4 regions of the Peribacillus sp. BM1 genome follow, and region 1 is predicted to be linked to each of the others. Evidence: riboswitches for the same ligand, from Rfam matches in the RefSeq annotation. Region 1 holds a riboswitch; each other region holds the start of a gene.

Region 1 (6,315 bases):
CCCTGATTATTACATTTGATTTTCATGATAGTTGCAAATGAGCAGGTTTTTTGTTTGCAAGAGAATTAAATGCGGGTGTCCCAAAAAGGTTCAGTCCCTCACTACTTGATTGTAGTCGGGACTGAACCTTGCTGCTATACACTTATTTAATTAGTTTATAATTTTTATGATTCACAACAGTATTTATCGGTTCGTCCTTTTTTGTATTTCTGCCAATTTCCACAATAACAGAGTTTTCCCGCACGACGACTACCTTCCCCTTTTTCCCTTTTTCAATTCCATTCTTTATATCGATCATATCGCCAACATTCACTTTTTTTTTGCTATCTGTTGGATTCTTATGATCGGCTTTTTCTTCTGCCATATTGCATACCCCTTTTTCTATATTTTTTTGAATATGATGACATCCTTCATAACTATATACACTTGTATATAAGATCGAAAGTCTGTTCCATATGTGCCACGGCTTAAACCAGTCTGTTTTTCTGAACATTATCTTTACTTCCAATTTATTCTTATACATCTGACAGCAGGAAATACTATCTACATATAGTAAAATTCCCTAGACAACGAACAAATCCAAACAGCTAGGATGAGTGTCTTACAGGTAGTTATCGTTAGCATTTTTGGTTTTAATATACTTATGAATGTATGACAAATTATAAAAAGCTATTCGGATAAAATAGTAACTGCTTAGTTTAGCTATACTATCTCATACAATTTTGGGCGCTATAACATAACAAAAGCTAGGGATGATTCAGATTTCGAACCACACCTAGCTTCTTATCTTATTCATTTATTATTTACACATAACGTCCCACTAGTCAATAGCTTCTAATTACTTCATCCATCCAGGTTTTCCAAATCCTTTGAACTCTTCGTCAATAATCTTTTCAAATTCTTCTGACTCGACAACAGCTTTGATGTCTTTTGCAAATTGTGAATCGTTATCGTCTGTTTTAACAGCCACTACATTGCGATATTGATCACGCATATCTTCAAGTGCTAATGCATCAAGCAAGTCCATCTTGGCGGCCAACGCGAAGTTTCCAGGGACAGCAGCTAAGTCTGCACTTTCCACTGAACGGGGAAGTTGACCTGATTCGAGCGGTTGGAATTTCAGATTTTTCTTATTTTCCTTAATATCTTTTTCTGATACCGTTAGTGGGTCTGTATTTTCATCGATTACAATCAAGCCTTCATCTTGGAGCGTATTAAGCGCACGAGCCGCATTGACTGGGTCATTAGGAAGTGTAACCGTTGCCCCGTCTTTTACTTCATCTATGGACTTATACGTGTTTGAAAAAATCCCCATCGGCGCAGTGGGTACAGAGAGCAACGCTGTTAAATCCATCTTATTTTCTTTCGCAAAATTTTCAAGGTAAATGGTATTTTGGAACAGGTTTGCTTGAATATCACCATTGTCCAACGCTTTGTTCGGTTGAATGTAATCGCTAAATTCAACAATCTTCACCTTATATCCTTTTTCTTCTAATCCAGGGATAATAGCTTTCGTTACCATGTCACTATAAGGACCGGCTGTCGCTCCAAATTTAATTTCTTTTGATTCTGAACTTGTCCCTTTGCTACTGTTTTTCTCGCTGTCAGTATTGCCACATGCAGCTAAAGCCGCTACAACAACTACTAAAATAAATGCTGTTAGCCATTTTTTCATAAATTTCTCCCTCTTTCTGTTTCTTATCTTTTATCAACAACTTTGGCGATGAAATCACCAGCAAGTTGAATAATCTGAACTAATATAATTAATATAATTACTGTTGCAATCATAATCGTGTTGTCATAGCGATAATAGCCAAAACGGATAGCCAAATCGCCGATTCCGCCGCCACCAACAGTACCAGCCATAGCCGAAAACCCGATTAAACTGACGAGCGTTAGCGTGACACCTGAGATAATGCCAGATTTGGCTTCTAGCAGTAGCACATCTTTGACGATCATCCATGGTGTTGCACCAGCGGCAATAGCTGCCTCAATGACCCCTTTATCAATCTCACGCAATGCTGTCTCAACAATTCGAGCAAAAAACGGAATCGCTGCAACTGATAGAGATACACTCGCTGCAGTGGGTCCAATTTGTGATCCTACTATAAAGTTAGTTAGTGGAAGTAGTGCAACTAGTAAAATGATAAATGGAATTGAACGTACCAAGTTCACTACAAAACCTAATCCATTATTGAACCAGCGATTTTCCAAGAATAAGCCTTTGTTCGTTACGAATAATAATATTCCGAACGGAAGGCCAATCACAACGGCAACCACTAGTGAAATGGTAATCATATAAATGGTTTGCATAAAAGCCAGATTTATATCTGGGATAAGTTCAACGAAATGATTAAAATCAAAGCCCATCGCGTATCACCTCCACTTGCGCAGCACGATTTTCAATAAACTGAAGTGAGCTTTCGATTTCTTCCTTTTGTCCTTTTAATTCCATAATAAAGATACCGAGTGGCATTTCTTGAATATATTCAATCGAACCATGCAGAAAATTACCACTTACGTTATACTGCTGAAGCATATCGGAAATGATACCTTCTGAAGCAACCTTTCCTTTAAACATGACTTTCACAATCGGTCCCGTGCATCCATTTAATATGACTTCAGGTATTTCAAAAGATACAACACTTTCGATAAACTCATTTGTAAGTTCTGCCTGAGGGTTGGCAAAAATGTCATATACCGCACCTTCTTCAATGACCTTCCCGAACTGCATAATGGCCATTCGATTGCAAATTTCCTTTACAACGTTCATTTCATGAGTAATCAAAACGATCGTAATATTGAGTTCTTTGTTAATTTTCTTCAATAAATTCAATATTGACTTTGTAGTGGTCGGATCTAGTGCTGAAGTGGCCTCATCACATAATAGCACCGTTGGATTATTAGCAAGCGCCCGGGCAATGCCAACCCGTTGCTTTTGCCCACCACTTAGTTGCGCAGGATAAACATCTCTTTTATCAACAAGACCGACCATTTTAAGCAACTCTTCTACCCGCCCTTTTATTTGGCTCGCTGGTATTTTGGCAGCTTTCAAAGAAAAGGCAATATTCTCAAACACGGTTTTTTGACTAATTAAATAAAAATGTTGAAAAATCATACCGATTTTTAACCGCGCTAAACGTAAATCCTCACCTTTTAAAGATGTAAGATCGGTTCCATCCACTTTAATTTGACCTGAAGTGGGCCGCTCCAACAAATTAATGCAGCGAAGCAATGAACTTTTTCCTGCTCCAGAATATCCGACAATTCCATAGATTTCTCCTTTTTCTATGGTCAGCGAAACGTCATCCACTCCTTTAACCAACCCTTTTTTCGTTTTGTATGTCTTAGAAAGATTACGAATTTCGATCATACGATTCCTCACATTTCTTCAAATTGACAAGTGATTTATAAGAGATAGACCTTTATTCCTACAAAAAAATGCTCCCTTCAACTGAAAGGAGCATCGAAATACGAAAGAATCTCGACTTATCTTTCAGAATGATGGTCATTCTGCAGGATTGGCACCTTCCCAATATTGGGGGTTGCCGGACGTCATAGGGCCTAGTCCCTCGGTCGCTCTGGATAAGTATCATGATTAAATTTATTGTAATTAATATATTATAAAACTATTTAACTATTGTCAATCTTAAAAAAATAATAACACACTACTACTCTAGCAGTGTACCAATTTTAAATCCTTATGATTCGTATAAATCCGTCCGCCTGTCTTGAAAAACTGGAATCGTCTTCCGTACCCGATCGACTTCCTCTAAATCCAGTTCCGCGTACAAGATCCCTTCCGCTGTTTGATTGCTAATAAGTAACTCACCCCAAGGTGCAATGACCATCGAATGACCATTAAATTCATTATTTGGGTCTTTACCGACGCGGTTGACAGCCACGATAAAACATTGGTTTTCAATCGCCCTTGCTTGCAATAATAATTGCCAATGGTCAATCCGTTGCTTTGGCCACTCAGCCGGTATAAACATAATTTTGGCTCCATTTAAAGTGTGAGTCCGAATCCATTCTGGAAAACGCAAATCATAACAGATGACCCCGCCACACGTTATACCATCCAATTCAAATACATTCATACTTTGTCCTTCGTTCAAATATACATGCTCATCCATTAACTTGAATAAATGAGCTTTATCGTAGGCGGCGACAATTTTTCCAGTTCTATCCACGATATACATCGTATTAAAGTATTTGTCTCCTCTTTTCGTTGCTACTGAACCACCGACAATGTTCACTTGATGTTTTTTGGCAAGCTGAGACAGTAGCTTTCTTGTTATACTTCCCTCGCGATCAGCCAGACTGTCAAGCTTATCGAGAGCGTAGCCTGTATTCCACATTTCCGGAAATACAATGACATCCACTTGTGCATTTGCCGCTTCTTCGATATATTTTTCAATCGCTGTAAAATTTTTTTCTGGCTCACCAAAGGTGATATCCATTTGCACACAAGCAATCTTCATTTTTCGGCACCTCTAGACTTTTTTATCTAAATATTATAAAATTTTAGATTAAATAGCAACTCTTACATAAAAGGTGGTTCACATGGAATATTCAGAGCGCTTAAAAAAATTACCAGTACAATTTTTCGCAAACCTAGTTGAAAAGGTAGGCAAAGCAGTTGCAGAAGGACGGGATGTTATTAACTTAGGTCAAGGTAACCCTGATCAGCCGACACCACCTCATATCATCAAAGCGCTACAAACTGCGGTAGAGGATCCACAAACTCATAAATATTCTCCGTTTAGAGGACTTAAAGAACTGAAGGAAGCTGCTAGCGAATTTTATTTAAAACAATATGGAGTAGCTATCGACCCAGAGACTGAAGTAGCTATTTTATTTGGGACGAAAACAGGTCTAGTTGAGTTGCCAATGTGCTTGTTAAATGAAGGCGAACTTATGTTATTGCCTGATCCAGGTTACCCGGATTATTTATCAGGTGCAGTGTTGGCGAATGTCGAGTATCAGACCTTCCCACTTAAAGCTGAAAATCAATTTTTACCAGATTTCAACGCCATACCGCAAAAACAAAAAGAAGCAGCAAAATTAATGTATCTTAACTATCCGAACAATCCGACTGGTGCTACAGTAGATCGGACGTTCTTTGAAGAAACAGTTGCTTTTGCGAAAAAACATTCCATCACGATTTTGCATGATTTCGCCTATGGTGCCATCGGTTTTGATGGAAAAAAACCAGTAAGTTTTCTTGAAGTTGACGGGGCAAAAGACGTTGGTGTGGAAATGTATACCTTATCGAAAACCTATAATATGGCTGGCTGGCGCGTTGGCTTTGCAGTCGGGAATCCCAAAATAATTGAAGCCTTAAACCTCATTCAAGACCATTTATATGTTAGTCTATTTCCGGCTGTTCAAAAGGCCGCAGTTGCTGCGCTAACAGATGATCAGCAATGTGTTGAAGAACTTGTCAACCGTTATGAACAACGCCGAAATGCCTTTATTACGGCATGTCAAAATATTGGTTGGAAAGTCGAGGCACCAACTGGATCTTTTTTCGCTTGGTTGCCGGTTCCTAATGGGTTTACTAGTGAAACATTCGCCGATTATTTGCTTGAGAAAGCAGATGTAGCAGTTGCTGCTGGAAAAGGGTTTGGTGAATATGGAGAAGGGTATATCCGTGTCGGTTTATTAGTCGATGAAAAATTATTGGTAAAGGCCGTAGAGCGGATTGGAAAACTAAATTTATTCCAATAATTCATATCATCATAAATTCGAAGTAAGGAGGGCGTCCCATATGCCAAGGTGTCAAATCCCACAATATATTACAGCTAGTATGATTTTCGTTTCAGAATACCTAGCTGTAATACTGTGTTGGTGCCAGGTCTCTTATGGGCCACCTTTTTAATGGTAAAAAATTTCTCGTTGTGCTTATTATCTGAAAATTCTTTTTTCTATTATATATCACTAGTAACTTTTTACTTATTTTGGTATGATTTACATATAATACTTTTAATGATTCATACTATTAGTGAAAGCTCGGTGCAACGATGGATCTTATGACAAAGGACTTACTTATCAATTTTTTATTTATTCTACTCTCTCTATGTTTAGTACAAATGGTTTATTTAATTAAATATGCCTATCGATTAGAAGAAATAAAAGGATGGATTATTGGTATTTTCCCAGTAGTCTCACTTATCCTATGCATGCTACTTCCTATAGCTCTTGAAAAAGGTTCAGTTTGGGACCTTCGCTGGATCCCCTTCATTTTAGGAGGTTTAATCGGAGGTTTTCGTTTAGGTTTTTCTCAATTACTTTTGATTCTTATCATCCGCT
Region 2 (6,315 bases), 1.0 Mb from region 1:
CCAACCACGACGGCAGCACCATATTGATGGATAAGTGGCACAATCTTTTCAAAGCGTTCTTCTCCATCCTCCAGGTTAATGGAGTTTATGATTGACTTCCCTTGCGATCTTTTTAACGCTTCCTCCAAGACAGCTTCATCCGTCGTATCGATTACAAGTGGCACCTTAATTTTCTTTACCACTTCAGTAACAAACTCTTTTATATTCCCTAATTCATCGTCATCAGGATCAGCCAGACAAATATCAATAACATGAGCTCCTTTTTTCACTTGAGCTCGAGCAATTTCTGCCGCTTGTTCAAATTTCTTTTCCCTAATCAATTCCTTGAACTTACGCGATCCGATAACATTCGTTCGTTCTCCGACAAATAACGGACGCATGGAATCATCATAGATAAGAGGTTCGATTCCTGATACTGCATGACCGTGTGTATGAGTTTCAATTATTCGTGGCTCAATCAATTCAAGTACTTTTACCAATTCAACAATATGTTCAGGTGTCGTACCACAGCAACCACCAATAATGTTAACCCATCCTTTTTCTGCAAACTGTTTCATTTTTTCTGCTAAAGAATTCGGCGATTCATGATAATGCCCTTCCTCATCTGGGAGTCCCGCATTAGGGTAACAACTAACTGCTCTATTTGATAAATTCGCCAGTGTTCTGATATGGTCAATCATGAATTCTGGTCCAGTTGCACAATTCAATCCGACTGCAAGTGGATTCATATGTTCACATGAAAGATAAAATGCTTCTATCGACTGACCGGCAAGTGTCGTTCCCATCGGTTCAATTGTGCCAGAAATCATGATCGGGATTTCCCGTCCGTATTTAACAAACGCCCCTTTAATTCCAGAAAAGGCAGCCTTTACATTTAACATGTCCTGACATGTTTCGACTAAAAGTAAATCTACCCCTCCATCAAGAAGACCTAACGCTTGTTCTTCATAAGAAGCAGTCAATGCTTCAAATGTCGTTCCACCAGTTACAGACAAAGTTTTTGTCGTTGGTCCCATAGCTCCTGCCACGAATCTAGGCCATTCTTTACTCGAATATTTTTCACAGGCCGCCTTAGCAATCTCGGCAGATTCTTTGTTTAGTTTATATGCCAGATAACTTATATCATACTCATCAAGCACGATACTTGTTGCACCAAATGTATTTGTTTCGATGATGTCTGCACCAGCTGCCAAATATTTTTCATGAATGGAACGAATGACATCAGGTTGGGTAATCGTTAAATATTCGTTACAACCTTCATATTGTTCACCACCAAAATCCTCAGCGGTTAAATCCTCAGCTTGTAACATGGTCCCCATCGCGCCATCTAATAATAAAATTTTTCTTTTCATTTGTTCCTGAATTAACCGTTTACTCATATGCTCCCACCTCCGAAGTATGCCTACTATCTACTTTTCTAATATGTTTCGTTAATTCTGCTGTCATTTCATAATATAAGAACGGGGTAATTAAATAGATGCCCTTAAATTTATCCATCGCAGTATCCACCAATTCCTTGGCAATGGCTATCCCTTCATTTTTGGCTTTATTTGGATCATTGCCTGCAGATGCCATCGCTCTGCGGACTTCTTCTGGCAAGATGATACCAGGCACTTCGTTATGGATAAATTCCGCATTCCTTGAACTTGTTAATGGCATAATACCAAGAAAGATAGGTGTGTCTAAATGTTGCGTTGCTTCGTATACATCTTCAATTTGTTTGACGGAATAAATCGGTTGCGTCAAAAAGGAGTCAGCTCCACAGGCAATCTTCTTTTCAACCCGCTTAACTGCTTTATCGAGATATTTGACATTTGGATTAAAAGCAGCAGCGATTTTAAAATTCGTTTTTTGACCTAGACTTTGCCCTGAATAAGAAAGTCCTTCATTAAATTGTTTGATAAGACTAATTAAATCTAATGATGATAAATCATATACAGATGTCGCACCTGGAAAATCACCAATTTTAGATGGATCACCTGTTACGACTAAAATCTCATTTAGACCAAGCGTTTGCAGCCCCAACAAGTGCGATTGTAGACCTATTAAATTACGGTCACGGCATGTTATATGAAGAAGCGGCTTTATTTCATGCTGTGTTTTCAAAAGTGTACCTAATGCCACATTGGAAATTCGCGGTGAGGCAAGCGAATTATCAGCCATTGTAACGGAATCTACACCCGCTTTCCTTAAGGCAACGGCACCATTCATAAAGGCTTCAATCCCTAATTTTTTCGGCGGGTCCAATTCTACTAAAATCGTTCTTTCCACTTTCGCTTTTTCATGGAATGCTAGCCCTTCATCAGAATTTCCCACTTCGATAATCTCAATATCCCTTACTTTAATTTCCTTTTCTAAAACCGGTGCTAACAATCTTACCGCGTTTTTTATTGCTTCAATATGGATAGGCATCGTGCCACAACAGCCGCCGATAATGGATGCCCCCTGCTCTCTAAGCTCTAGTGCTGATGAAGCGAAATATTCAGGTACTGCATCATATACAAGTCTTCCATCGACATAATCTGGTAAACTAGCATTCGGGAAAACGGCAAGTGCCGCTTGTTTTGGTAACGAAACGGATTCCAATGCGCGAATCATATGATGTGGACCAAGTCGACAGTTGATGCCGACTACATCTGTTCCCAACTGCTCTAACCTTTGAAAAGCCTCGTTTAACGACATCCCGTTTTGTAAATTTCCAAGTTCATGTAATGAAACATTTGAGATAATTGGCAAATCCGTTTCTTGCCGTGCAATCTGAAGAACGGTCTCTAACTCCTCCAAATCGTAAAATGTCTCAAGCAATAGTCCATCTGGTGCTTCAAGTAGGAGACTATATAATTGCTCTCGGAAAATACGTTTGATTTCCTCCAAGCTTAAATCTGATTTACGTATACTCCTTAATGCACCTATCGTACCGAATACAAATGCATTCCCTTGTACAGCTACCTTTTTAGCAATCGCAATGCCTTTACGATTAATTTGACTTACTTGATCTTCCAATCCATACCTCTTTAATTTATGAAAATTAGCTCCATATGTATTCGATTGGATAATATCTGCTCCCGCATTCAAATATGCCTGATGAATCGTTTCAATTTGATTGGGATTCGTGATATTCAATTCTTCGTAACAAAGATCAATGCCGTGGGAATACAATAATGTCCCCATTGCCCCTTCTCCAACTAATATTCTGTTCTTCAATTCTTGACGAAAATCCATAAATACCCCCTTTCTGAGGGCGTCCTAAAGAGGTCTGACCTTAACTCCCTATACACGGTTTATTGTGTGATATACACATGATTTAAACAATATATTGAAGTTCTGTGGTATGACGCTCTCGTTTTAGGGTACCCTCGCTAATTTCATTGTTATATGCGAAAAAACAACATGTTGATGAAGGAATTATCGAAACATTCTCTCCATCTATCAAACATTCACTTACTAGCTTTAGCATATGCCGGTTATTAAGGTTTTTTCGGGACAATCCCTTCGCATCTCTCGAGAAGTATTGATTTTAAAAAAACACAAAATTATCTAGCTATAAATTTACTTATTTAATACTGATGTAACATCACGAATATTCCATTAATTCCAAATAATCCTCCTTCTTTAATTTTTACCGCTATTTCGCATGTTAAAATAAAAAACCTCTTCTTAAGATAAGAAGAGGTTTTAGCACCACGGCTATTCACTCTTCTTATCTTCAAGCGTTTCGCTTCTGGAATTAGCACAGTACAAAAAGTCTGTTGCTGAGGTATCAAAGGGCCAGTCCCTCCACCTCTCTGGATAAGAAAGTTACATATTTAGTTTTAATTAACTATTACTCTATAGCTGTGATTAACAAATGTCAAGAAATAATTTGATGAAAATTCTGAATAAAACAATTACTCGTTTGTTTGATGAGTCGCTAGTAAGGCCTAAGCATGTTCTCTTAAGCATTCACCGTATTCCCTACACCCTTTATTATCCTTCTTATACATTCAGTGTTTGTTTTACTTCAAGCTTTTCACGATAAAGCTTTGTTGCTTCTACCATTAATTTTAATGCCACGACTGTTTCTTCAATACCACGCGTTTTTAAACCACAGTCAGGGTTAACCCAGAATAAACGGTAATCTAAGACTTGCAGGGCACGTTCTATATTTTGTGATAACTCTTCCAATGTTGGTACACGCGGGCTATGAATATCATACACGCCAAGACCAATCCCCTTATGATACAAATGTTCTTCAAATGAGCGAATTAATTCACCATGACTTCTTGACGTTTCAATCGAGATGACATCTGCATCAAGTGCATCAATGGCTTCAATAATATCTTCAAAGTTCGCATAACACATATGAGTATGAATTTGTGTTTCTTCCTTCACAGACGATGTTGATAATTTAAAAGCATCAACCGCTATTTTTAAGTAGATTTCAGTTTTTTCTGTTTTCAACGGCAATCCTTCTCTTAAGGCTGGTTCATCGACCTGAATCATACCGATACCGTTTGCTTCTAAAGCTTCGACTTCCTGTCGGATTGCCAATGCCAATTGACTTAAGACATCTTTACGACTTATATCATCACGCACAAATGACCAATTTAAAATGGTTACGGGGCCTGTTAACATGCCTTTTACAGGTTTTGTCGTCAAGTTTTGCGCATAAACCGTTTCTTTTATTGTCATTGGTTCTGTTAAGACGACATCACCAAAAATAACTGGTGGTCTGACACAACGTGAACCGTATGATTGCACCCAACCATACGTTGTAATCGCAATACCTGCTAATTTTTCACCAAAGAACTCAACCATGTCTGTCCGTTCAAATTCACCATGAACGAGTACATCTAAACCAAGTTCTTCTTGAATATCAATCCACTTTTTAATTTCTTCTTTAATGTATTGCTCATACTGTTCGTTTGATAGTTCTCCTTTTCGCCATTTCAAACGTTGCTTTCGTACCACTTTCGTTTGCGGGAAACTACCGATTGTTGTCGTTGGAAGTAATGGTAAATCCCATCGTTTATCATGCAATACTTTTCGTTTGCTTGCATCAACGCGAGTTATTGAATAATGAGATAAATTTACTAATGTATCTTGCACTTCTCTCACATTTCGGAACGATGAATGATTTAATAATCTAACTGCTTGGTCACATTTGTCAAGCTCTTCAACGGTTAGTTCATGTTTTGCAAATTTTGTTAACAAGACCACTTCATCCAGTTTTTCATCTGCAAAAGATAATGCATTTTTAACAATGGGCTCTAAATTTTGTTCACTTTTCACTGTCACAGGAACATGAAGTAAGCTGCAAGATGGTTGGATTATGAGACGATTATCGTCAACTATACTTGTTAATGTTTCGATGAGTTTTGCTTTCTCTTGTAAATTGGCTTTCCAGACATTTCGGCCGTCAATGACTCCTGCTGCCAAAACCTTATCTTTCGGAAAACCAATTGCTTGTAATTGAGCAATATTCATGTCCTCGTCGTGAACAAAATCGAGACCAATTCCTGCAACTGGTAATTGAACGATGGCTTGATAATGTTCGATACTTTCATAATACGTTTGTAGAATGATTTTTACGTTTGGGACGGACTTTTTAAAAGCTGTGTACACTTCATTAACATCACGTAAAATTTCACGATCAATCTGTTTTACTAAAAGTGGTTCATCAATTTGTATCCACTCAGCACCCGCTTCTTCTAATTGTTGCAATACTTCGACGTAAAGTGGAGTAAGCGCTTGTAACAATTCCTTGCGTTTTTGATCATCGTATCCTTTTGACAATGCCAAAAAAGTGATCGGCCCGAGGATGACAGGCTTCCCATTTATCCCTAATTTTTCTTTTGCTTCTTTATATAATTTTAATGGCCAGTTTTCTAATAAAACCGGTTGTGCATCTTCTAACTCGGGCACGATATAGTGATAGTTTGTATTGAACCATTTTGTCATTTCTGATGCTACTTTACCTTTACTGCCTCTGGCAATTTCAAAATAGGTTTGAAGTGAAAGTTGCTTTCCTTCTGTTTTAAATCGTGTTGGGACGAGCCCAAACATAACAGCTGTATCTAATACATGATCATAATAACTGAAATCACCGACAGGAATGAGATCAATTCCTTTTTCCTGTTGTTTTCGTAAATGTGATAGGCGAATTTCTTCCATCTTGCTTGTAAATTCCGACTCGGTCAGCTCTCCTGCCCAAAACAATTCTACACATTTTTTCCATTCGCGATTTTCACCAATTCTCGGATAGCCTACGTTTGAACTTTTAATTCCCATTATTGTGCCCCCATTTCATTTTTAATTGCCTCAATAAAAAAATCT
Region 3 (6,315 bases), 1.5 Mb from region 1:
AATAAATGCTTGTATAATACGGTCTTTTTTTAGTAGTTTCCGTGACTATTTCTCCCTCTGACCGGAGCATTTCTTTAAAATATCCTCCTTCTTTATGGGGGGTCATCGCTAAGTTTCCGATCCAATATTCGGCGTTTTCCATAGTTACTCAAACTCCTAATTCTTTGTATTCTTCCAAAACAAACAAGACAAGGAGGTTATCCCAAACAGTCTGACCTCACATTCGAAACATCGTTTAATCGGTCATGTCTTCATGAGATAAACGATGTTTAGGAAACCCCTTTCTTTTCCCATAGATTAAAGGACATACCCGAGCGTCTTTAATCTCGTTTCCACAAAACCTAGCGCATATTGAAATACATCATCGCGCTCCGGTTCATTAAATATTTCATGATATAAATGCGGCCATTCTTTGTATTGTTTTTCACTGCAAAGATTATAATTAAACCATTCACGAACTGGGCGTTTATCGACGACTCGGTCATCGCCACCCTGCATGAGCAAAAGCGGAATATCCTGAAATTCAGGAATATCTTCAAAGGCTTCTTTCATGTTTTTCGTAAGTTCGCGGTACCATCTGACCGAAACTTTCGTCACGTATAGCGAATCGTTTAAGTCTGACTCCCTTACTTCCTCATTTCTAGTGGCAAGCTCAGGTGATAAGCCAGATTCCACTCGGAAGGTCGGATACGTAACATTCAACCCTAACGAAATTGCAGTCATTAGCTTGGATGGGTGTTTCACTAAACCTAAACAAGGGGACGAGAGAATGACCCCGGCCAAATCCACTTCTTCCTGCTGAAGTAATCGGATCGCAATTAATCCGCCCATACTATGTCCGAGTAAAAAAACGGGCAGTGAATATTGATACGCTTCCTCAATCCAGCTTTTTACTTCTATTAAATATTGATCAAAAGATTCAATATGTCCTCTAAATGCACGGGTTGTCATACCCTGTCCTGGAAGATCTCCCATAATCACATGGTAACCGGCGGACCGCCACATTTGCGATAGCCATTTATAACGCCCGTGATGCTCCATGGCACCATGAACGATGACGATGACTCCTTTTGGGGTAACGTCTGCCTCCCATTTCCACATATGAAAATCTCCTCCTACTATATCTCTAGTTGCTAAATCTTCATTTACACTTTGCTATTCTTTATTTTATCCCGGATCAACAGACTATCATACCCTCATCTTAAATTAAATGTACAAACAATTATCAAGTCTTCTGGCATGATGTGTGAACCTTATTATAACGAAATATCGCAGATTATTGTATAGTAAAAATAATACCTAAAAAACATCTAAACGGAAAGGATATGGTTCAAAGATGATTCTTTACGCTTATAAAGGAAAAAAACCGGAAATATCAGCCAGTGCCTACCTCGCCGATAACGCTGTTGTAACGGGCGATGTAAAAATTGGCGAAGAGTCAACCATCTGGTTCAATTCTGTGATTCGTGGGGACGTAGCTCCAACAATCATTGGAAACAAAGTAAATATTCAAGACAACAGTGTTCTTCATCAAAGCCCGAACAACCCGCTCATCATTGAAGATGAAGTCACAGTCGGTCATCAGGTCACCCTACATAGCTGCAAAATCCGCAAAGGAGCACTTATCGGAATGGGGTCAATCATTCTTGATGAAGCAGAAATTGGCGAAGGAGCTTTCATTGGTGCTGGTAGTCTCGTGCCGCAAGGGAAAGTGATTCCACCAAATACACTCGCTTTCGGACGTCCCGCCAAAGTCGTGCGTGAGCTGAACGATGCAGACCGGAAAGACATGGAACGCATCGTCCGCGAATACGCTGAAAAAGGACAGTACTACAAGAATGAGAAACAGATTGAAGAATAAAAAATCTTATTTCAACGACTCTAAGCACTGGAGTCGTTTTTATTTTATATTTATGTCCAAGCAAAGTTGCCTCTCTAGAATTAGTCTATGATCCAACAGCTCTCGAGGTTCTCCTTCCCATTTACTCACCACTTCTCCTAATTTACCCACCAATCTCAGGAATTGTGTTTCAGATTCCCCATACAAAAAAAGAAACCCACAATGTGGATTCCTCTTTTTACTATTATTGAGCTTGTTCTTTCAATGTTGCTGCTTTGTCTGTACGTTCCCAAGGAAGATCAACGTCTGTACGGCCGAAATGTCCGTATGCTGCTGTTTGCTTGTAAATTGGGCGGCGCAGGTCAAGCATTTTGATAATACCAGCAGGACGAAGGTCGAAGTTAGCACGAACTAAGTCTACTAATACATCTTCAGATACTGTTCCTGTTCCGAATGTATCGATCGCAATTGACACTGGTTTCGCTACACCGATTGCATAAGCCAATTGAACTTCCGCTTTATCAGCAAGACCAGCTGCTACGATGTTTTTCGCAACATAACGAGCCGCATAGGCTGCAGAGCGGTCCACCTTCGTTGCATCCTTACCTGAGAATGCGCCACCGCCGTGACGAGCGTACCCGCCGTATGTGTCAACGATAATCTTACGTCCTGTAAGACCCGCATCTCCTTGAGGTCCACCAATAACGAAGCGGCCTGTTGGATTAATGAAGTACTTTGTTTCAGCATCGATCAATTCAGCTGGAACAACTGCTTTAATCACGTGTTCTTTCAGGTCAGCTTGAATTTGCTCTAGCGTAGTGTCTTCGTCATGCTGTGTAGAGATAACAATTGTATCAACACGAGCCGGTTGATTGTTCTCATCGTATTCGATCGTTACTTGCGTTTTTCCATCTGGGCGCAAGTAAGCTAATGTGCCGTCTTTACGAACAGCAGTCAAACGGTGGGAAAGTTTGTGAGCCAATGAAATCGGAAGTGGCATAAGCTCTTCTGTTTCATTACAAGCAAATCCAAACATTAAACCTTGGTCCCCTGCACCGATTGCTTCGATTTCAGCATCGCTCATTGTACCTTCACGTGATTCAAGTGCTTGATCAACACCTAAAGCGATATCTGCTGATTGCTCATCAATTGAACTTAAAACAGCGCATGTCTCAGCATCAAAGCCGAATTTCGCACGGGTATAACCAATCCCAGCAATAGTATCGCGAACAATACGCGGAATGTCTACATATGCGGAAGTTGTGATTTCACCAGCTACTAGTACAAGACCAGTAGTTACCGAAGTTTCACACGCAACACGCGCGTTTGCATCCTTTTCCAGGATAGCATCTAAAATTGAATCTGAAATCTGATCACAAATCTTATCCGGATGGCCTTCTGTAACAGACTCAGAAGTAAAAAGACGACGTTTTGTTGACATCTTAATTCCTCCTAATTATTGAAATTATGTGTTAGGTACGCAAACGGAGGCTTTTACCCCATCCATCTCATTCACCTTTTTTGTTTTGACGGAGCTCGTTCCCTTATCGGTTTCTATAATAGATGCAGATCTTCTCAGCGTTGTTCATCAGTGTTCCCGAAAAACATAAAAACCTTCCCCGTCATTGAGGAAAGGTTTATTGACTGAATCTATCCTTTCACTCTTATCGTTCAAGGGTTTTTTACCTTGCTCAGGTTAGCACCAACGCCAAAATTATTAAAAGACAATTACTTTTATCTGCAATCAATCTTTCGCAAACTTTCTACACTTCGGCAGGTTGCTGGGTTTCTTAGGGCCTGTCCCTCCACCAACTCGGGATAAGAGAATCCGTACAATTTAAAATAATAACGTACTACAAGGAATAGTGTCAAGATTTTTTTCCTTAAGAATAGTTTCATTTATAGGTTGATTGATTCTATGTATATCGTCTATCTCTTGAATAAAATACCTATTCCAGAAAAAAATGTGTTAAATGCTATAATTAGTATAGACTAATAAAGTCAATGTGTTATACTATTTCTATAAATAAGGGTGAAGGAAGGTATCTCATATATGAATACTGTGGGCATTTCAAATGAGTTACATCAATTATTAGCTGGATCAAATGTAAACGTACAGCTTTCTGTTCCTCAATTAGTTGAGAAAGTTCTTAAACGAAATGAAGGAGTTCTTACATCAACGGGCGCAGTTCGTGCAGAAACAGGCAAATACACAGGACGCTCTCCTAAAGATAAATATATAGTGGAAGAATTAGCGTTCAAAGACAAAATCGACTGGGGTCCGGTGAATCAACCTATTTCTGAAGATACTTTTGCAAGCCTTTACAATAAAGTAATAAACTATTTAAAACAAAAAGAAGAGATTTTTGTATTCAAAGGATTTGCTGGTGCAGATGTACAGCACCGACTTCCAATTCAGGTTATCAACGAGTATGCTTGGCACAACTTGTTTGCCCATCAATTGTTTGTGCGTCCGAATGATGAAGATTTACTCGGTCATCAAGCAGAATTTACGGTTATTTCCGCTCCTAACTTCAAAGCGGACCCTGCAGTAGATGGAACGCAATCAGAAACGTTCATCATCATTTCATTTGAACGACGTACCGTATTAATCGGTGGAACTGAATATGCTGGAGAAATGAAGAAATCGATTTTCTCCGTCATGAATTACTTGCTCCCCGAAGCAGGAATTCTTCCGATGCACTGTTCAGCAAACGTTGGCAGAGAGGGTGATGTTGCTTTGTTCTTCGGTTTGTCCGGGACAGGTAAGACCACTTTATCCGCTGACCCAAGCCGGAAATTAATTGGTGACGACGAGCATGGCTGGTCTTCTAGCGGCGTTTTCAACATCGAAGGCGGTTGTTATGCCAAAACCATCAATCTTTCACGCGAAAAAGAACCGCAAATTTTCGACGCCATTCGCTTTGGTGCTGTTTTGGAAAATGTAGTTGTGAATCCAGACACACGTGTAGCTGATTATGATGATGCTACATTAACGGAAAATACACGTGCCGCTTACCAGCTACAAGGAATCGGTAATATCGTTAATCCGAGTGTAGCTGGTCACCCGAATACTATCATTTTCTTAACGGCAGATGCCTCTGGCGTGTTGCCTCCAATCTCGAAGCTTTCGAAAGAACAAGCCATGTACCATTTCTTAAGTGGCTACACAAGTAAATTGGCTGGAACAGAACGGGGTGTTACAACACCAGAAGCAACATTCTCAACATGCTTCGGATCGCCATTCCTACCATTACCAGCGACACGGTATGCAGAAATGCTCGGCAAAAAAATCGATGAGAACAACTCTAGAGTCTTCCTAGTAAACACAGGATGGACAGGCGGGGAATATGGAACAGGAAGCCGAATGAAGCTTGCTTACACGCGCGCGATGATTCAAGCTGCCCTTGAAGGCGAATTGAATCAGATCGAAACCGTTCACGACGATATCTTCGGTCTTGAAATCCCCCTTCATGTATCAGGGGTTCCAGACGAAGTCCTTCAACCGATTAAAACTTGGTCAAACCAAGCAGCCTACACAGAAAAAGCAACCGAACTTGCCGAGAAATTCAAAGTCAATTTCAAAAAATTCGCCAACGTTTCTGATACGATCAAGAATCTTGGCGGGCCGACTATTTGACTTTGATATAAAATTGAAAGACTAAACACGCTTGGATTTATAAATCCAAGCGTGTTTAGTCTTTCAATTCCACCACCATAATTTCAACAAGGATATAACAAAATCCCATTCCGATTAGTTGAATGCATACAACAAGCAAGCTCTTAATTTTGTTCTAGGTTAGTTAGTAGGTTTAAGTAACTTCCAAATAATTAGAAGAAGCAAAAGAAGAACGATCATCATTCCTAGGTCTACCCCTACAAACAAAATATCGAGATAAACTGCCCTCTTTTTCCGTTTATTAATAATTGAATATATAATCTCATTTTAGTTAATTTTTCTTATTTCTAAACATATAATTCAACAAGGAAATCTTTAGAGATTTCCTAAACTTTAAGGAGGGGTAATTATGAAAACAAGGAGTACCTTAAATGCATTAATCGGTGTCTGGTTTATTATCGCACCTTGGGTTTTTGATTTTTCAGATCAAACAGGAGCTTTGTGGTTAAGTGTAATTTTTGGAATCATTCAGATTATCGCAGCATGGTGGGGACATGACAAACCTGGTTGGAATTCGTGGCAAAACTGGGTTTCAGTAATTACCGGTGTCTGGTTTGTCATTTTCCCATACATCTATTCATTAGCAAATGGAGCGGTTTTGTTAAGCGTGATTCTTGGTTTATTCACGATTCTATTTAGCTTATGGAACTTGGGATCCAATTCAAACTCCAAAGCTGTAGACTAAATAGTATCCAATAACCATCAACACTTTCATATCTTTTCTATAAGCAGAAAAAACACGCTTGGGTTACATTTTAAGCGTGTTTTTATTTTTCTTTATGCATTCAAAAATATC
Region 4 (6,315 bases), 560 kb from region 1:
TTTAAAGAATTTATTTCCAAAAAGTAAACTGACAGTTTTGGGTGACTTTAACCAAACGATCTATGCGCATGGAAACAATGCAGGTTTGGACATTTTGACTTTTTTGTTTGAGAAAAACGAAACTGAAAAGGTAATTTTGAATAGAAGCTATCGTTCAACGAAGGAAATTGTTACATTCACAAAAAGTCTGCTTTTGGATGGTAGCCAAATTGAACCTTTTAATCGAGAAGGGAAAAAGCCTGTCATCGTACATTGTCAAAACCAGGAGTATCTTCTATCGAAGATTTTGAAGAAAACAAAGGAATTTATAGAATCTGGGCATAAAACGATTGCGATTATTTGTAAAACACAAGCAGAAACAAGTTTTGCATATGAAGCATTAAAGGGGAAAATGAAACTTAACAGAATTGGTGTAGGGAAAACTACATTCACTGATGGAGTTATGATTATCCCTTCTTATTTGGCAAAAGGAATAGAATTTGACGCGGTCATTATTTATGATGCATCGAAGGATCAATACGGTCTGGAAAGTGAACGAAAACTGCTATACACATCGTGTACTCGTGCTATGCATGAATTATGTATATGTTTCACTAGTGAGATAAGTCCATTCATTAAATTGCTTCCAGAGGATCTTTATGAAAAAGAAAATAAAGACAATGGTTGATCAATTTATGGTAAAATAACGAAGTATTTATAGTTAAGAGGTTGTTCAGGAGGACTGTCATGGAGGGGAATACAAAAACGATTTCTAATCGTAGGTTACTTGGCGTTGCTGGACTCGGTTGGATGTTTGATGCAATGGACGTAGGTATGCTGTCATTTATTGTGGTGGCATTACAAGCAGAATGGGGTTTGACAACTCAACAAGTAGGGTGGATCGGTAGTATTAATTCGATAGGAATGGTATTTGGTGCCTTTCTTTTCGGAATTATGGCTGACCGTATTGGAAGGAAGAAAGTTTTTATCATTACCTTGCTGCTTTTTTCAATTGGCAGTGGCTTATCGGCTCTAGTTACATCTTTGGCTTTATTTTTAGTACTTCGTTTTCTTATCGGTATGGGACTAGGTGGAGAGCTTCCGGTAGCTTCGACGCTTGTTTCAGAAAGCGTACCTGCCAAAAATCGAGGAAAAGTGGTCGTTCTACTCGAAAGTTTTTGGGCATTAGGTTGGCTTATTGCTGCTTTAATTTCCTATTTCGTTATTCCAGGGTACGGGTGGAGAATCGCTTTGATTTTAAGTGCTCTCCCAGCGTTTTATGCCCTTTATTTACGTTTACATCTACCGGATTCACCGAAGTATGTCGGACTTGAAATTAAAGCTAAGCCAACGATTATGCAAAATATTAAAAGTGTGTGGGCAAGAGAACATAGAAAACAAACGCTTGTATTATGGATTCTATGGTTTTGTGTCGTGTTTTCTTATTATGGGATGTTCTTGTGGCTTCCAAGTGTTATGGTGATGAAAGGATTTAGTTTAATCAAGAGCTTTGAATATGTATTGATTATGACCTTAGCTCAGCTCCCTGGATATTTTACTGCAGCGTGGTTTATCGAGAGAATGGGCCGCAAGTTCGTTCTTGTCACGTATTTAACTGGAACAGCTGTAAGTGCGTATTTCTTTGGCGCGGCAGAGGGACTACCGATGCTCATCACGTCAGGTATGCTATTGTCATTCTTTAACTTAGGAGCTTGGGGGGCACTTTATGCATATACCCCTGAGCAATATCCGACAACGATTCGTGGTACCGGCGCTGGTATGGCGGCGGCTGCTGGAAGAGTTGGGGGAGTTTTGGGACCGCTTCTCATCGGATATTTTGTTGCAGCGGGTACTGCGCTTAGTGTGGTTTTTACAATTTTTACAATTGCGATTTTAATTGGAGCAATTGTCGTGTTAATTTGGGGGAAAGAAACGAAGAACACTGTTTTGCAAGATTAGCAAAACATGACCATTGACTTTATTTGGAATAAAACGTATAATGGCATTAACATCAATTATATATCATTCTTATCCAGAGAGGTGGAGGGATTTGGCCCTGCGATACCTCGGCAACAGACTCAACTTTGAGCACTGTGCCACATCCAACAAGCGAAGGCTTGGAAGATAAGAAGAGTCGAACGGACGTAAACTTCAGCCTCTTCTTGTTTAAGAAGAGGCTTTTTATTGTTTGGATTTGTTGGTTGTAATCTTAACTGTACAGTGTGGGCTATCGTTTGCCGCATTTATCTCGCATTAACGGGTAGTAAACTCCAACTGATTGAAGATTCACTTTATGAATAAGCACGTAGGAATGAAAATTTTAATTTACTGAAATAATGTTTGAAGTACACTTAGGAATGGTATATAAAGTTTGTTGAAGAAATTCATATTGAAATAATTGTCTAATAAATAAAGCAAGAGGTGTATAGAATGGCAAAGTTACTGCAGATAGTTGAGGAAAAAAAGGCGTTTTTAATCGAACAATTATTATCCCGTGGCGTGTATAAAACATCCGAACAAAAACATTTTTATGATGTTTCCTTGAATATTCTAGAGAGAGAATTTGAACAAATTCAAAATAAAGAGCATTCTTCAACTAAAAATATTGTCACTTAGCAGAGGAGAAATTACCAAATATAACCTGATAGTAATCTTAATAAAAGAGGATGTCCGAAAGAAGTCTGCCCCCGTAACTCCTACTTACACTTCGTTTAAACTGTAAGTAGGAGTTACGGGGGCAGATCTTTTACTTTTGGGATATCCTTTTTGCTATTTTGGTTGAATGCTTCATTTCGGGAATGTACTACAGAATTTGTTTAGATTAAATTGAAAAAAATAATATACGAGTTGTATAAAATGTGTCTAATTTGCGAATTCTAGATTAATGAAGTAAAACTTTGATTGTAAAATATTGCTTTTATTTGATGATAACTCTAGACTTATTTTACAATAAGTCAAAATAGCTGATGGAGTGTGAGGTAGTGATGAAATCTTTCGTTCAATTATCCAATGAAATTGAACAAAAGCGTGAAGAAATGATTAAACTAGCAAAGGGATTTGGACTTTCGAATAAACAAACAATTAGAGCGAGCCAAGAGCTTGACATATTAATAAATATCTTCAATATTACGCCTCTCACGGATGCGCAATATAGTGAAGAGTATTAGATGATGTTTCGAGGTAGGCTAAATAGAGAAGAGGATGTCTCGGAAGGGTCAGACCTCGTACTTCAACACACAGTATTATGTGAAAATAACACGTATATAGACTGTATGTCGCAGTTTGCGGGGATGAAGATTCCTTTGAACATCCTTTGTTTAATTTTATCCTTTTTCGTGTAGCACTCTTTTTCCTAAAATGATTAAATCTCGTTCAATATCGTCTAGCAAGGCAATTTTTTGAAGATTTCCCCATCTTTCAAACCCGAATTTCTCAAATAATTTAATGCTTGGTGTATTGTGACCGAATACGAATCCGAGGATTGTAGCGATGTCTAAAGAAGGACATAGCTCAATGGCTTTCTGGATAGCAAGTCCACCAAGACCTTTCCCACGAAACGAATCGTCCAAATAGATACTTATTTCAGCAGTTGTGTTATAGGCAGGTCTCCCATAAAACGATTGAAAGCTTAGCCAACCAGCAGTCCGATCATCTATTTTTATTACATATAATGGTCTTTTATCAGGAATGTGATCATGAAACCAAGCGAGTCTTGATTGAACAGATACCGGCGAAGTGTCAGCCGTTACCATTCTCGAAGCGATGGTTGAATTATAAATTTCCACTATTCTTGGCAAATCCTCTAATGAAGCAAGTCGAAATTGTAATGAATGATCCATGTGCAATACCCCTTATTGATGAATGAAAAATATTTTTTGTAAGCATATCATACTTGAACTATAAAATGAATGGTAGTGTAATATTTCTTTTTTAGTTTGGATATATATTTAGATTATTGATAAATCGAATATCTAGTTTCTTAAAAAATCCTCTAAGAAAATGAATCCCCCAGTGTTCTGTCGTACAAAATAATTATCTTTACGTAGTTCGGGTATTTATGATAGATGTAAAGTAAAATAAGAGAGTGGAAGTGAGTATGTTCACGAGAAAATTGTTTGGTTTAAAACGAGTTTCTTTACTTTTAAATGAACGTCTTGCTACTATTTGAAAGAATTATACCGAGGAAAATGGCTACGCTTGTAAAAAGAGATTTAATTGGACAGGAGAGTTTGGATAATGGAAGAACAGAAATATTGCAGTGATTCTCTTGTGGTAAAAACAAGCCTTGTTTTACCGCCTGATACGAATAATAATGGAACGATGTTTGGTGGGAAATTAATGGCTTATATTGATGATGTAGCGGCTATTTCAGCTATGCGGCATTCAAGAAGATCGGTTGTAACGGCATCAACCGATTCTGTAGACTTTCTCCATCCAATCTACGAAGGCAATGCGGTCTGTTTAGAAGCATTTGTCACTTATACAGGAAGAACATCGATGGAGGTAGTGGTCAAAGTAATTGCAGAAGATTTACTATCAGGGACTCGAAATTTATGCGTAATTTCATTTTTGACATTTGTTGCTCTTGATGAAAACGAAAAGCCAACTCTTGTGCCTAGTATTATTCCACAGTCTGAGATGGAGATAAAACTATATGAATCAGCTGTGATTAGAGCAGAAGCGAGGAAGAAACGAAGAGTAGGTACAAAAGAAATTGCTGCTATCTTTGGGACAAACCAACTATAAAAACAAAAGCGACCTAAAATGAACTGCCCCATAAATGTTAGACAACAATCTAACATTTATGGGGTTTTTTATGGAGAATGAATCGTTTGCGAGAAAATATCTTTCGAGTCCATAGAGTATCTCTACTAAAGGTGCATTAATTCATAATTCTAGTGTGCATGATTAGGTTTTTAATGAGTACACAACAGAAGAGTCTGTATTGAAGTCTTGTTTTACTAGAGAATTAAAATTATGAGAATGTTCTATATTAAAGCTGTATACATAAAGATAAGAATAGGAAATTGATTGATCTCCTTTTATAAAATAATAATGAAGCATAGAAATCGTGTTTTAAGAGTTTGCAAATCCAATCTAGTTTGTAATAAAGAAAGGGATTTACAAACGCTCCTTGATGAGCAGAGCTTGTGTTCATACTGAATATTGACAATGAAGGTGGGGCAATGTCAATGGAGAAACCAATCTTGCAAATAGAGAATCTAACCACATCGTTTAAAATAAAAGATAAGTATTATATGGCGGTGGATCATGTTTCATTTTCAGTAAGTGAAAATGAAATCGTGGCAGTCGTTGGCGAATCAGGATGTGGAAAGAGTGCATTAGCTCTATCGATTATGAGATTGCATAATAATCAACGGACGAAGATCGCAGGAGAAATCAAATATAGAGAAAGAAATGTCGTTACAATTTCAGAAGGGCAAATGAATCAAATACGTGGAAAAGAGATAGGGATCATCTTTCAGGAACCTTTAACTGCTTTGAACCCTTTAATGACAGTTGGAGATCAAATTGAAGAAAACTTGACTTTTCACACAAAACTATCAAAAGAAAAGAAAAGATTAAGAACGATAGAGCTATTAACACAAGTAGGCATTCCGTCTCCAACGCGTACTTATGATCAATTTCCTCACGAATTATCAGGTGGAATGAGGCAAAGGGTGATGATTTCTATTGCCATTGCCTGTAACCCATCGCTAGTAATAGCCGATGAGCCTACTACTGCATTAGATGTAACGATACAAGCACAAATTTTGGAATTGCTTAAATCTATTCAGAAAGAAACGAAAATGGGAATTATCCTGATTACTCATGATTTGAGTGTTGTTGCAGAAGTAGCAGACAGAGTCATTGTAATGTATGCTGGACAAGTTGTTGAGATGGGTACTGTCAAACAAATATTTACCAAACCTTTGCACCCATACACGAGGTCATTATTGAAATCCATTCCATCACAAGTAACAAACAAAAAGCGGTTACATGTGATCGATGGAATTGTACCGTCGATTGTAAATATGAATCGAGAGAGTTGTAGGTTTAGTCCCCGGATTCCATGGATTCCTTGCGATGCTCACGAGGAATCCCCCGAATTACATGAAGTTGCTCCTGATCATTGGGTACGCTGCACATGCTATAAACATTTTTACTTTAAAGGATTGCAGAGGGGGGAGATAACTAATGGGATTACTTAAAATAGACGATTTAAAAGTTCATTTCCCAATCCGTGGTGGCTTTTTTAGAACAATCGTTGATTATGTAAAGGCAGTTGATGGTGTTAGTTTTGAACTGAATGAGGGGGAAACATACGGTCTTGTT

The links. A riboswitch is a leader RNA that binds a small molecule or an ion and turns the genes downstream of it on or off. The one in region 1 is predicted to bind S-adenosylmethionine.
Region 2: it holds a riboswitch for S-adenosylmethionine, as region 1 does, so the genes downstream of both, AC1MGI_RS13740 (bifunctional homocysteine S-methyltransferase/methylenetetrahydrofolate reductase) here and AC1MGI_RS08685 (methionine ABC transporter ATP-binding protein) in region 1, are expected to answer to the same signal.
Region 3: it holds a riboswitch for S-adenosylmethionine, as region 1 does, so the genes downstream of both, metK (methionine adenosyltransferase) here and AC1MGI_RS08685 (methionine ABC transporter ATP-binding protein) in region 1, are expected to answer to the same signal.
Region 4: it holds a riboswitch for S-adenosylmethionine, as region 1 does, so the genes downstream of both, fbpA (Fur-regulated basic protein FbpA) here and AC1MGI_RS08685 (methionine ABC transporter ATP-binding protein) in region 1, are expected to answer to the same signal.

Annotation. Positions count from the first base shown of each region.
Region 1 covers NZ_CM155259.1:1,808,661-1,814,975, reverse strand. The annotation lists gene AC1MGI_RS08700 (DUF2187 family protein) at 143-364, opposite strand; gene AC1MGI_RS08695 (MetQ/NlpA family ABC transporter substrate-binding protein) at 839-1,675, opposite strand; gene AC1MGI_RS08690 (methionine ABC transporter permease) at 1,699-2,370, opposite strand; gene AC1MGI_RS08685 (methionine ABC transporter ATP-binding protein) at 2,360-3,373, opposite strand; SAM riboswitch class I at 3,487-3,592, opposite strand; gene AC1MGI_RS08680 (carbon-nitrogen family hydrolase) at 3,702-4,484, opposite strand; gene AC1MGI_RS08675 (aminotransferase class I/II-fold pyridoxal phosphate-dependent enzyme) at 4,567-5,733, shown strand; gene AC1MGI_RS08670 (ATP-binding protein) at 6,096-6,315, shown strand, end outside.
Region 2 covers NZ_CM155259.1:2,834,297-2,840,611, reverse strand. The annotation lists gene metH (methionine synthase) at 1-1,379, opposite strand, end outside; gene AC1MGI_RS13740 (bifunctional homocysteine S-methyltransferase/methylenetetrahydrofolate reductase) at 1,372-3,222, opposite strand; SAM riboswitch class I at 3,698-3,796, opposite strand; gene metE (5-methyltetrahydropteroyltriglutamate--homocysteine S-methyltransferase) at 3,976-6,273, opposite strand.
Region 3 covers NZ_CM155259.1:280,067-286,381, forward strand. The annotation lists gene AC1MGI_RS01350 (cupin domain-containing protein) at 1-142, opposite strand, end outside; gene AC1MGI_RS01355 (alpha/beta hydrolase) at 298-1,101, opposite strand; gene AC1MGI_RS01360 (gamma carbonic anhydrase) at 1,340-1,861, shown strand; gene metK (methionine adenosyltransferase) at 2,085-3,281, opposite strand; SAM riboswitch class I at 3,502-3,665, opposite strand; gene pckA (phosphoenolpyruvate carboxykinase (ATP)) at 3,894-5,480, shown strand; gene AC1MGI_RS01375 (SPW repeat protein) at 5,869-6,204, shown strand.
Region 4 covers NZ_CM155259.1:2,371,067-2,377,381, forward strand. The annotation lists gene helD (RNA polymerase recycling motor HelD) at 1-667, shown strand, start outside; gene AC1MGI_RS11410 (MFS transporter) at 727-1,938, shown strand; SAM riboswitch class I at 2,005-2,110, shown strand; gene fbpA (Fur-regulated basic protein FbpA) at 2,410-2,595, shown strand; gene AC1MGI_RS11420 (Spo0E family sporulation regulatory protein-aspartic acid phosphatase) at 2,964-3,146, shown strand; gene AC1MGI_RS11425 (N-acetyltransferase family protein) at 3,303-3,818, opposite strand; gene AC1MGI_RS11430 (acyl-CoA thioesterase) at 4,216-4,725, shown strand; gene AC1MGI_RS11435 (ABC transporter ATP-binding protein) at 5,172-6,191, shown strand; gene AC1MGI_RS11440 (ABC transporter ATP-binding protein) at 6,178-6,315, shown strand, end outside.